DNA from 2 places in the Gemmobacter sp. 24YEA27 genome. Region 2 is predicted to be linked to the other one. Evidence: riboswitches for the same ligand, from Rfam matches in the RefSeq annotation. Region 2 holds a riboswitch; the other holds the start of a gene.
The links. Region 2 has a riboswitch for cobalamin ahead of QNO18_RS19710 (ABC transporter substrate-binding protein). Riboswitches for the same ligand answer to the same signal wherever they lie in the genome.

Region 1 (5,867 bases), on a different contig from region 2:
AGGCTGACGGAACGGATAGCGCCGCCCGGTCAGTGCCGCCGCCAGCGCCGCCACCGGCACCAGCGCCAGCGTGCCAAGCGCGACCGGCACCAGCACATAGAAAAAGCCGAGCTCCGCCGCCGCATGCGGGGCCAGCACTGTCGCCAGCGCAACCGCCCCCCGGGCGGATGCAGGGCACGGCTGAGATGCATCGCCAGGACGGCCAGCGCCGGGGCCAGCACGATCCGCAGCTCGGGCGTCTCGATGGTCAGAACCAGCGCCACGCCGACAAGGGCCGAGACCGCATTGCCCACCACCGCCGACCAGGGCTGCGCCAGCGGGCTGTTTGGCACAGCGAATAAAAGCACCGCGCTGGCACCAAAGGGCGCGATGACGAACAGCCCCCAGGCCGAGGCGCCCGGGTCGGGGCTGAGGAACAGGATCAGCGCCACCATGCCGACAAACATGCCTGCCGTGGCGCGCAGGGTTTCGGTCCAGCCGGTAAAGCCCATCGCGGGGCCGGCATGGCGCAGTGTCCGGCGCAGATATTGTCCCATGGCGGCCTCCTGTTGCGGCGTGTCACTCTGCCCGATCAGCGGGCGAGCGCAAGCAGCCCGTCACAATCGAGATGGGTTTCCATATGATCGGCAAGGCGATCAAGGATGCGCTCTACTTCGGCGCCGTATCGGGTTGCGCCGGCGGTGATGCCGAAATCCTTCAGCCAGGCGGCGCGGAAGGCGTCACTGGTGAATAGCCCGTGGAGATAGCTGCCCTCGACCCTGCCATCGGGCGAACGCGCGCCTTCCGGCTGGTCGCCGAGATACGCAAAGGGACGGGCGCGGTCAGGGCCTTCGGTCCGTCCGATATGGATCTCATAGCCGGTCACATCGAGGCCGGTGGCGGCATGGCGGGCCGTGACCCGTGCCAGCCGCTTGTCGCCCGACATCACCGTTTCCACATCGAGAAGGCCAAGCCCCGGCGTCACCCCCGGCGCGCCTTCGATCCCATCGGGATCGGCGACCGAGTGGCCCAGCATCTGATAGCCGCCGCAGAGCCCGAGGATCCGCCCGCCGCGCCGGTGATGCGCGAGAATGTCTATATCCCAGCCCTGTTCGCGCAGAAACGCCAGATCTCCGCGTGTCGATTTCGACCCGGGGATCACCACAAGATCACTATCGCCGGGGATCGCCTGACCGGGAAGGATCATCGAAACCGTCAGATCCGGCTCCAGTTTCAGCGGGTCGAGATCGTCGAAATTCGCGATGCGGCTGAGAGCCAGGCAGGCGACCTTTACCCGCCCCTTGCCCGATGGCGCCAGGTCGAGCGCATCTTCCGCCGGCAAAAGCCGGGCATCGCGAAACCAGGGCAAAACGCCAAAACCGCGCCAGCCGGTACGGTCCCCGATCAGCCGGTAGCCATCATCGAACAATGAGGGATCACCGCGAAAGCGATTGATCAGAAAGCCCGCGATCTGCGCGTTATCGCCTGCGTCCAGCACGGCCTGGGTGCCGACGATCTGCGCGATCACGCCGCCGCGGTCGATATCACCCGCCAGCACCACCGGCACGTCGGCCGCCAAGGCAAAGCCCATATTGGCGATGTCATTCCGCCTCAGATTGACCTCGGCCGGGCTGCCGGCGCCTTCGACAATCACCAGATCCGCCTGAGCCCTGAGGCGGCGGAAGCTCTCCTGCACTGCCTCGGCGATCTTCGGCTTCAGGCCAGCATAATCCTTTGCGCGCACCGAGGTCAGGCGACGCCCCTGCACCACCACTTGCGCGCCGGTATCGGTTTCAGGCTTCAGCAGGACCGGGTTCATATCGCTATGCGGCTCCACCCCGCAGGCCAGCGCCTGCAGTGCCTGGGCCCGCCCGATCTCGCCCCCGTCCACTGTGACCGCGGCATTGTTCGACATGTTTTGCGGCTTGAACGGCAGGACCGTCAGCCCCCGCCGCCGCGCCACCCGGCAAAGCCCCGCGACCAGCAGCGACTTGCCGACATTCGAGCCTGTGCCCTGGATCATCAGCGCGCGGCCAGGCGTCTGGCCAGACATCAGAACTCTACCCCGGCCTGGGCTTTAACCCCGGCGCGGAACGGGTGTTTCACCATCGCCATTTCCGTCACCAGATCGGCCAGTTCCACCAGTTCCGGCTTTGCATTGCGCCCGGTCAGCACGACATGGGTCATCGGGGGTTTCTCATCGCGCAGAAACGCCAGCACCTCGGCCAGAACAAGGTAGTCATAGCGCAGCGCGATATTGATCTCGTCCAGCAGCACCATGCGGTTCCGCTCGTCCCGGATCAGCTCTTTCGCCTTTTCCCAGGCGCGCGCCGCTGCGGCGCGGTCCCGCTCCAGATCCTGGGTCTCCCAGGTAAAGCCCTCGCCCATCGTGTGGAACTGGCAGAGACCTCCGAAATTCTTCAGGATCAGATCGCGCTCACCGGTCGACATCGCGCCTTTGATGAACTGCACCACGCCGCAGGGCATTTCATGCGCGATGCAGCGCAGGATCATCCCGAAGGCGGAGGAGCTTTTGCCCTTGCCCGGCCCGGTATGGACGATGATCAGCCCCTTCTCGCCGGTCTTTTCCGCCATCATCCGGTCGCGCGCGGCCTTGATCTTCGCCTTTTTTGCGGCGTGGCGGGCAGCATCTTCCGCAGGATTTGCGGCGGGATCGGGAGCATCGGTCATTCCTGGCCTCGCTTGACATTCGGTGGGTCTGGTGGCTTGGCTGTGGCCATCGCTGGTTCCTGCCATACAGCAGGCGAAGAGGGAATGCGACAGGCCGAAAGCCCAGACGCAGCCGCCCCCGCGACCGTGACCGGAAAGGTCGCCCAACCGCCACTGGCCACCCGGCCGGGAAGGCAGGGCGCCCGCAGGGGGATTCCCCGAAATCCGCAAGCCGGGAGACCTGCCAGCGCCGGTGCGGCCCTTCGGGGCGCGCATCATTCGTAACGGGCGGCCGGGGTGAGCCGCGGGTCTGGTGGTGCTTTTGCCCGCCACCTGTTCCCCGCGCAGCCACAGCCATGCCGGAGGGGCAAATGGCCGGAGAAACCGAGCTTGTGGTCTGTACCACATGCAGATTGCCGGGCAGCAGCCCCGAGGCCATACGCGATGGCGCGCGCCTCTCTGAGGCGCTGACCGCCAAAGGTGTGGCACATCGCCGTCAGGAATGCCTGTCTGCCTGTTCCAATGGCTGCGCCGTGGTGTTTCGCGGCCCGGGCCGCTGGACCTATGTCCAGGGCCATCTCGACCCCGATCTGCATCTGAACGACCTCGTCACCATGTATCACGCCTTTGCGGCGACGCCCGATGGCATCGTCCCCTGGCGTGCGCGGCCCGAGGTCATCCGCAAGAACACAATCGCCCGTATCCCTCCGATGGAGCTTTGACATGTCCGCAGACAAATCCCTGGAAAAAACCCCCGTCACCGTGATCACCGGCTTTCTTGGCGCCGGGAAAACCACGCTGATCCGGCACCTGCTGCAAAACCCGGGCGGGCGGCGGCTCGCTGTGCTGGTGAATGAATTTGGCGATGTCGGTGTTGATGGCGACCTGATCCGCGACTGCGCCGATGCGAATTGCCCGGAAAGCTCGATTGTCGAGCTCACCAATGGCTGCATCTGCTGCACCGTTGCCGACGAGTTCATCCCCTCGATCGAAAAGCTGATGGCGATGGAGCCGCGCCCCGATCATATCGTGATCGAAACCTCGGGCCTTGCGCTGCCGAAACCGCTGCTGAAGGCCTTCGACTGGCCGGCTTTGCGCTCTAAAATCACCATCGACGGTGTGGTGGCGGTGGCCGATGCCGAAGCGGTCGCCGCCGGCCTTTTCGCCCCGAACCCGGCACAGCCCGGCGCGGCGGAGGCCGATCACGAGACGCCGCTTTCCGAGGTCTTCGAAGATCAGATCGCCTGCGCCGATATCGTGCTTTTGTCCAAGGCCGATCTCGCGGGGGATGCCGGTATCGCAAAGGCGAAAGCCGTGATCGAGGCCGAGGCGCCGCGCCCTCTGCCGATGCTGCCTTTGACCGAAGGCGTGATCGATGCGCGTGTCGTGCTGGGGATCGGCGCGGCTGCCGAAGACAGCCTGAATGAGCGCCCCTCGCATCACGATGGCCATGATGATCACGATCATGACGATTTCGACACGATCGTGGTCGATCTGCCCGAGATCACCGACCCGGAGGCACTTGCGGCGAAAGTCTCGGCCCTGGCAGCCGCGCAGAACATCCTGCGCGTCAAAGGCCATGTGGCGGTCGAGGGCAAGCCGATGCGCCTTCTGATCCAGGCCGTCGGCCCGCGTGTGCGTCATCAGTTCGACCGGCCCTGGGGCAACCAGCCCCGCCGCTCGCAGCTTGTCGTGATCGCGGAACATGGCAATATCGACGCGGCCGCCGTTCGGGCCGCTCTGGGGGCATAAGGCGCCTGATGCACGTCCTCTTTCGCGAAAGCCACGGTCTGGAAGAGACCGATATGCCGCAGGATCTCGGGCAGACGCCCGGGGATCTTGTGGTGCTGTCGTTTTCCGACAGCGACCTCGGGGCTTTTGCGGCAGGGTGGAAGCGGGGGCGCGAGACGCTGCCCTCCCTCAGGCTGGCAAACCTGTCGCGGCTGACGCATCCGCTCTCGGTCGATACCTGGATCGGGCAGACGCTGACCGGGGCGAAAGGCGTGCTGATCCGGCTGATCGGCGGGGTGAATTACTGGGCTTACGGCGTCGAACAGGTCTCTAACATCGCCAGATCACGCGGGATCGCGCTGGCGCTCCTGCCGGCGGATGGTCGCCCCGACCCTGCACTGGATGCCGCCTCGACTTTGCCGGTGGCCACGCTGCGGCGCCTGTCCGCGCTGTGCGATACCGGCGGGGCGGTCGCGGCCCAGGGCGCGCTGGCGCAGCTCGCGCTTGCGGCGGGTCTCTATGCCGGGCCGGTGCCCGGCGCGAAATCGCTGCCGGGCTTTGGCTTCTGGCACCCGTCTGCCGGCGTGCTCCGTGACCTGCCACATGGCGAGACGCCGCTTGTCCTGATCCCCTTCTATCGTGCCTGGGCCGCCGCCGGCGACACCGCTGCCATCGACGCCCTGATCCTGGCGTTCGAAGCCGCAGGCTTTCGGGCATTTGGCGCGTTCCTTCCCAGCCTCAAGGACGAGGCCGCCGCCCGCTGGCTGCGCGAGACCCTCCCGTCGCCTGGACTGAAAGCGCTGGTCAATGCCACCGCCTTTTCCGCCCGCGCCGCCAGTGGCTCACCGCTGGAGGCCGCCGGTGTGCCGGTCTTCCAGGTGATCCACGCCACCTCCACCCGCGCCGCCTGGGAAGGGGCCGGGCGCGGCCTCTCGCCTGCCGATCTGGCCATGCATGTGGCGCTTCCCGAGGTCGATGGCCGCATCACCGCCGGCGTGATTTCGTTCAAGGACGAGGCGCCGCGCGACCCGGATCTGCAATTTTCCCGCACCAGCCACGCGCCGGACCCCGAACGTATCGGGGCCGTGGTCGCGAAGGTCAGAGCCTGGATCCGCCTCGCGTCAGAGCCCCCGGCCAGCCGCCGCATCGCGATGGTTCTCTCGACCTATCCGGGCAAATCCTGGCGCATGGCTCATGCCGTGGGCCTTGACGTTCTGGCCTCGGCCGAGGCGATGGCCGAGGACCTCTGCGCCGCCGGTTTCAGCATTCAACCCGGTGCTCCGCTTGATCAGGCGCTGCAGTCCGAGACCATCGCCTGGCCGCTTTCGGCCTATCGCGAGGCGCTCGCCCGACTGCCGGAACCCCTGAAAACCGCCATAACAGAGACGCATGGCCGCCCAGAAGACGATCCGGCGATCCAGGCCGGCGCCTTCCATTTCCAGGCGACGCGGCGCGGCAATCTTCTGATCGCCCTGCAGCCCGAACGC
Region 2 (5,867 bases):
TGGCCGCTCGAAGAATTCTGCCCGCGTTGTTCACGCATTCGGTCATGGCCATCTCGGGCTGACGCAATCGGCCGGCACGGCGCGGCTGGTTGCCGACCTTGTGACTGGAAACGCGCCCGCCATCGACATATCTGCCTTCTCTCCCCAACGCTTCTGAGGCTCATGATGAGTGTTCATACTTTCTCCTGCCTGGATGGTCATACCTGCGGCAATCCGGTGCGTCTGGTCTCGGGCGGCGGCCCGCGTCTGATCGGCAAGGACATGCTTGAGAAGCGCGCGCATTTTCTGCGCGAATTCGACTGGATCCGCACCGGTCTGATGTTCGAGCCGCGGGGCCATGACATGATGTCGGGCTCGATCCTCTATCCGCCGACCCGCGACGATTGCGATGTGGCGGTCCTGTTCATCGAGACCTCGGGCTGCCTGCCAATGTGCGGCCATGGCACGATCGGCACGATCACCATGGGGATCGAGAACGGGCTGATCCAGCCGCGCTCGCCCGGCAAGCTGTCGATTGATGCACCTGCGGGCAAGGTCGATATCTCTTACCGCCAGGAGGGTCGTTTCGTCGAAGAGGTGCGGCTGACCAATGTGCCGGGTTTCCTTTATGCCGAAGGGCTGACAGCCGAGGTCGAGGGTCTGGGCGAGATCGTGGTCGATGTGGCCTATGGCGGCAATTTCTACGCCATTGTCGAGCCGCAGAAGAATTTCCGCGACATGTCCGATTTCACCGCCGGAGAGCTGATCGGCTTCTCGCCGAAGCTGCGGGCGGCGCTGAATGCGAAATATGAATTCGTGCATCCCGGCGACGCGCGGATCAACGGCTTGTCGCATATCCTCTGGACCGGGGTGCCGACGGTCGAGGGCGCCCATGCCCGCAATGCCGTATTCTATGGCGACAAGGCGATTGACCGCTCGCCCTGTGGCACGGGCACCTCGGCCCGGATGGCGCAGCTGGCGGCAAAGGGCCGACTGAGCGTCGGCGATGAATTCTGGCATGAGAGCATCATCGGCTCGATCTTCAAGGGTCGGGTCGAGGCGACTTCTGACGCGGTGCCGGGTAAATCCGCGATCATTCCGTCGATTGGCGGCTGGGCGCGGCAGACCGGGATCAACACGATTTTCATCGATGAGCGTGACCCCTATGCGCATGGATTTGTGGTGAAATGATGGGCTCGCGGTTCATTCTTGAGGGCACGGCGAAGGGTCGCGTTCTGGCATCCGATGAACCGCTGAGCTTCTGGGGCGGTGTCGATCCCGCGACGTCAAAGGTGATTGACGCGCATCACCCGCTGCATGGCGAGACGCTTGCCGGGCGGGTGCTGGTGATGCCCGGGACGCGGGGCTCCTGTACCGGGTCAGGGGTGCTGCTGGACATGGCGCTGAACGGACTTGCGCCTGCGGCGCTGGTGTTTCGCGAGCCGGAAGATGTTGTGACGCTGGGCGCGATGATTGCCGCCGAGATGTTCGGCGTGGCGCTGCCTGTCCTGCGGCTGGAGCGCGCGGCATTCGACACCGTCTCGCGTCTGGAGGAGGTGGCCGTCATTCCAGGGGCCATCGAGGCCCCGGGAATGACCCTGCCGGTCGCCTCTGCCGCGGGATCGGCGCTGGCCCTGACGGCGGCAGATCTGGCGATGCTGTCGGGCGCGGAAGGCGAGGCCGTGTCGCAGGCGATGCGCATCCTTGTTGCAATGGCGGCAAACCAGGGGGCGAGCCGGCTGATTGATGTGACCCAGGGCCATATCGACGGCTGCATCTATGCGAGCCCCGCCAATCTGACCTTCGCGGCAAAGATGGCGGATATGGGGGCACTGGTGCGGGTGCCTACGACGATGAACGCGATTTCGGTCGACCGCGAGAACTGGCGTGCCCAGGGGGTGCCGGATCTGTTCGGCGCCCCGGCGCAGCGGCTTGCCGATGCCTATGTGGCGATGGGCTGCCGGCCGAGTTTCACCTGCGCACCCTATCTGCTGGAGAGCGCTCCGGCCGAAGGCGAAGCCATTGGCTGGTCGGAAAGCAATGCGGTGATCTTTGCCAATTCCGTGCTGGGCGCGCGGACGGCGAAACACCCGGATTTCCTGGACCTTTTCATCGCGATGACCGGGCGTGCGCCACTGGCCGGCGTCTGTCTGGACGAGAACCGGGCGGCGCAGCGCATCATTGACGTGGCGGCGATTCCTGACACGGATGATCTCTTCTGGCCTTTGCTGGGCTGGCTTGCGGGCCGCGCCTCGCCGGACCGGATCCCCTTGCTCAGAGGTGTGGGCGCGGCATCCCGCGAGCAGTTACAGGCACTGTGCGCGGCCTTTGGCACCACCTCGGCTGCACCGATGCTGCATGTCGAAGGGGTCACGCCCGAGGCGCATCTTATCGCACCCGATGCCGACAATGTCCGGATCACACGCAGCGATTTCGCCCGCGCCTGGGATGAGCTGAACCAGGGCGGCGAAGCGATCGACCTTGTCGCCATCGGCAGCCCTCATGCCTCGCGCGAAGAATGCCGTGCTTTCGCGAAAGCGCTGAACGGTGGGCGGGTGCAGGTTCCGACCATCATCACCGCCGGGCGCCAGATCATTGCCGATCTGGCGGGCGAGGGCACGCTCGCAACCCTCGAAGCCGCCAGTGTGCAGGTGTTGCCTGACCTCTGCTGGTGCTCGATCTCCGAGCCGGTCTTCCCGCCCGCGACCCGCACGCTGATGACCAATTCCGGCAAATATGCCCATTACGGGCCGGGGCTTTCGGGCCGGCAGATCCGCTTTGACAGTCTTGAGACCTGCGCCCGCGCTGCCCTCACCGGCCATGCTGCCAAAACCCTTCCCCCCTGGCTTTCCTGAGGCCCGATATGCGCTCGATCAAGACCATCCATGTGATTTCCGCCCATGCCGAGGGCGAGGTGGGCGATGTCATCGTGGGTGGGGTCCGCCCGCCGCCGGGTGACACGATCTGGGCCCAGTCGCGCTGGATCGCCGAAGATCAGACGCTCAGGAATTTCGTACTGAACGAGCCGCGCGGCGGCGTCTTCCGCCATGTGAACCTGCTCGTGCCGCCAAAAGACCCGCGCGCCGATGCCGCCTTTATCATCATGGAGCCCGAGGATACGCCACCGATGTCCGGCTCCAATTCGATCTGTGTCTCGACGGTCTTGCTTGATGGCGGCATCATCCCGATGGTCGAGCCGGAAACGCGCATGGTGCTGGAGGCGCCGGGCGGTCTGGTCCATGTCCGCGCCGAATGCCGCAATGGCAAGGCGGAACGGATCTTTGTCGAAAACCTGCCCTCTTTCGCCGAACGGCTGGATGCAAAGCTTGAAGTCGAGGGCATTGGCACATTGACGGTCGATACCGCCTGGGGCGGCGACAGTTTCGTCTTTGTCGATGCCAAAGCGCTCGGCTTCAGCCTGACCCCCGACGAGGCGCATGATATTGCAAAGCTCGGGGTGAAAATCTCGGATGCCGGGACGGAACAGCTCGGTTTCCGTCACCCGACAAACCCGGACTGGAGGCATTACTCCTTCTGCCTTTTCGCGGGCGAGGTCACGCGCGAGGGCAATGACCTGCGCGCCGGTGCCGCCGTGGCGATCCGGCCCGGCAAGGTTGACCGCTCGCCCACCGGGACCGCGCTTTCCGCGCGGATGGCGGTGCTGCATGCGCGTGGCCAGATGTCTGAGGCCGACCGTCTGACCACCGTCTCGCTGATCGGGTCGGAGTTTCAGGGCCGCATCCTCGGCACCACCGATCTGGCGGGCACGGCGGCGATCCGGCCGGAAATCTCGGGGCGTGGCTGGGTCACCGGCATCCATCAGCATATGCTCGACCCATCTGACCCCTGGCCCGGCGGGTATCGGCTGTCGGACACCTGGGGCGCGCGCTGATCCGCATAACGCGATGCTTTGCCATTGAAGCGGGACGGGTTTGCCCATACTCAGGGCAGGTCGGTTTCCGCAAGGAATTGAAAGGGAATCCGTCATCCGCCTTTACAGGGGGATGAACCGGAACTGCCCCCGCAACTGTAGGCGGCGAGGGTCCGCGCGACAATGCCACTGTGGGAGAGCCCATGGGAAGGCTGCGCAGACCCAGTGACCCGCCAGTCAGGAGACCTGCCGACTCCTGTAACCAACTTGACCCGGACGGGGCGTCCGGGGAGGCGAGATATGATTTTGACCCGCAGATGCGCCACCGCATCCCGTGCCGCCAGCCTGCGCCAACCGCGCCGGGCCAGCTTTGTGCGTCGCGGTTTTCACGCTCTCCATCCGCTCCATCCCCCATCCCTCACGGAGATCCCGGATGCGATATTTCCCCAATACCCGTTTCTCACTGGCCGTCTCACTGGCCGCGCTCTGCTTTGGCATGCCTGCTTTGGCCGAGACCGGCTATCCGCTCAAGCTGCAGAATTGCGGGCTTGAGCTGAGCTTTGACAAGGCGCCGGAAAGCGCTGTGACGGTCGGCCAGGCGACGAGCGAGATCCTTTACACGCTGGGGCTTGGCGACAAGGTCGCGGGCACTTCGGTCTGGTTCACCGAAGTCCTGCCGGAGTTCAGAGAGCTGAACGACGGCATCGAACGGCTGGCCGATAATGACCCTTCATTCGAAAGCGTCGTCGCCAAACGCCCGGGGATCGTGACCGTGCAATATGAATGGCATGTCGGCCCGCAAGGCATCGTCGCAACGCGCGAGCAATTCGCCGATCTCGGCATTCCGGCCTATGTCCTGCCGTCCGACTGCATCGGGAAGGACAATACCGCAGGCTCGGACGGCACCCGGCTGGAACCCTATACGATGGCGGGGATCTATCTCGGCATCGAAGAGCTGGCGACGATTTTCAACATCACCGACAAGGGCACAGAGGTGGTCGCTGACCTGAAAGCGCGCGAGGCGGCGGCGGTCGCGGCGGCGAAGGCGCTTGATCTGAAAGAGGCCTCGGCGGTGTTCTGGTTCTCGTCGGCCGAGATGGATATCGACCCCTATGTTGCCGGAAACGGCGGTGCTCCGGCCTGGATGATGGCGTCTCTGGGGCTGAAGAATGTGGTCGAAAGCCCCGAGGAATGGCCGGTCGTGTCCTGGGAAACCATCGCGCGGGCCAATCCCGATGTGATCGTGATCGCCCGCATGGATCGCCGCCGGTTCGAGGCGGATGATCATGAAAAGAAACTGGAATTCCTGAAGTCCGATCCGGTGGTAAGCCAGATGGAGGCGGTGAAGAATGGTCGCATCGTGATCATCGACGCCCATGCAATGGACCCGTCGATCCGCAATATCGCGGCGCTGGAAGAGCTGGCGGCGGCGCTGCCGGCCTTTGATCTGAAATGATCTGCCAGAGATGAAACGCCCGGTCACCCCTGTTGCGCTAGCCGCCCATGTCGCTTTGCGCGCCATGGCGGGGGTGGCTATCCTGGCGATCGCCGTTCTGACGGGGGTGATCCTTGGCGAGACGCCGCTGCCCTGGTCGACAGTCTGGGCGGCCCTGGCGAATAATCTCTGGAATGCCGGGCTGCTGGTTGACCCGATCGATCAGGGCATCATCTGGGCCTATCGGGTGCCACGCACCCTGGTCGCTGCCGGATGCGGCGCGGGGCTGGCGCTGGCAGGTGTAGTGTTGCAGGCGCTGGTCAGAAACGCGCTGGCCGATCCTTATCTGCTGGGCGTCTCGGCGGGGGCATCCACCGGGGCGGTGGCGGTGACGATCATGGGCGTCGGCGCCGGGGCCATCGGGATCTCGGGCGGGGCCTTTCTGGGGGCGGCTTTAGCCTTTGGGCTTGTTGCGGCCCTGGCCCGCGCGGCGGGCGGCGGCCCTGCACAGATGGTGCTTGCGGGCATTGCCGGATCGCAGCTTTTCAACGCGCTGACCTCTTTCTTCATCGCGAAATCGGC

Region 1: it holds a riboswitch for cobalamin, as region 2 does, so the genes downstream of both, QNO18_RS02910 (DUF1636 domain-containing protein) here and QNO18_RS19710 (ABC transporter substrate-binding protein) in region 2, are expected to answer to the same signal.

The regions. Positions count from the first base shown of each region.
Region 1 is NZ_JASJPW010000001.1:575,027-580,893, reverse strand. Features, by position in the region: gene QNO18_RS02930 (CBS domain-containing protein) at 1-138, opposite strand, end outside; gene QNO18_RS02925 (HPP family protein) at 30-536, opposite strand; gene QNO18_RS02920 (cobyric acid synthase) at 572-2,032, opposite strand; gene cobO (cob(I)yrinic acid a,c-diamide adenosyltransferase) at 2,032-2,670, opposite strand; cobalamin riboswitch at 2,707-2,913, shown strand; gene QNO18_RS02910 (DUF1636 domain-containing protein) at 3,021-3,371, shown strand; gene cobW (cobalamin biosynthesis protein CobW) at 3,373-4,401, shown strand; gene cobN (cobaltochelatase subunit CobN) at 4,410-5,867, shown strand, end outside.
Region 2 is NZ_JASJPW010000002.1:449,383-455,249, forward strand. Features, by position in the region: gene QNO18_RS19690 (FAD-binding oxidoreductase) at 1-157, shown strand, start outside; gene QNO18_RS19695 (4-hydroxyproline epimerase) at 166-1,170, shown strand; gene QNO18_RS19700 (aconitase X) at 1,170-2,834, shown strand; gene QNO18_RS19705 (proline racemase family protein) at 2,843-3,871, shown strand; cobalamin riboswitch at 3,916-4,119, shown strand; gene QNO18_RS19710 (ABC transporter substrate-binding protein) at 4,347-5,306, shown strand; gene QNO18_RS19715 (iron ABC transporter permease) at 5,317-5,867, shown strand, end outside.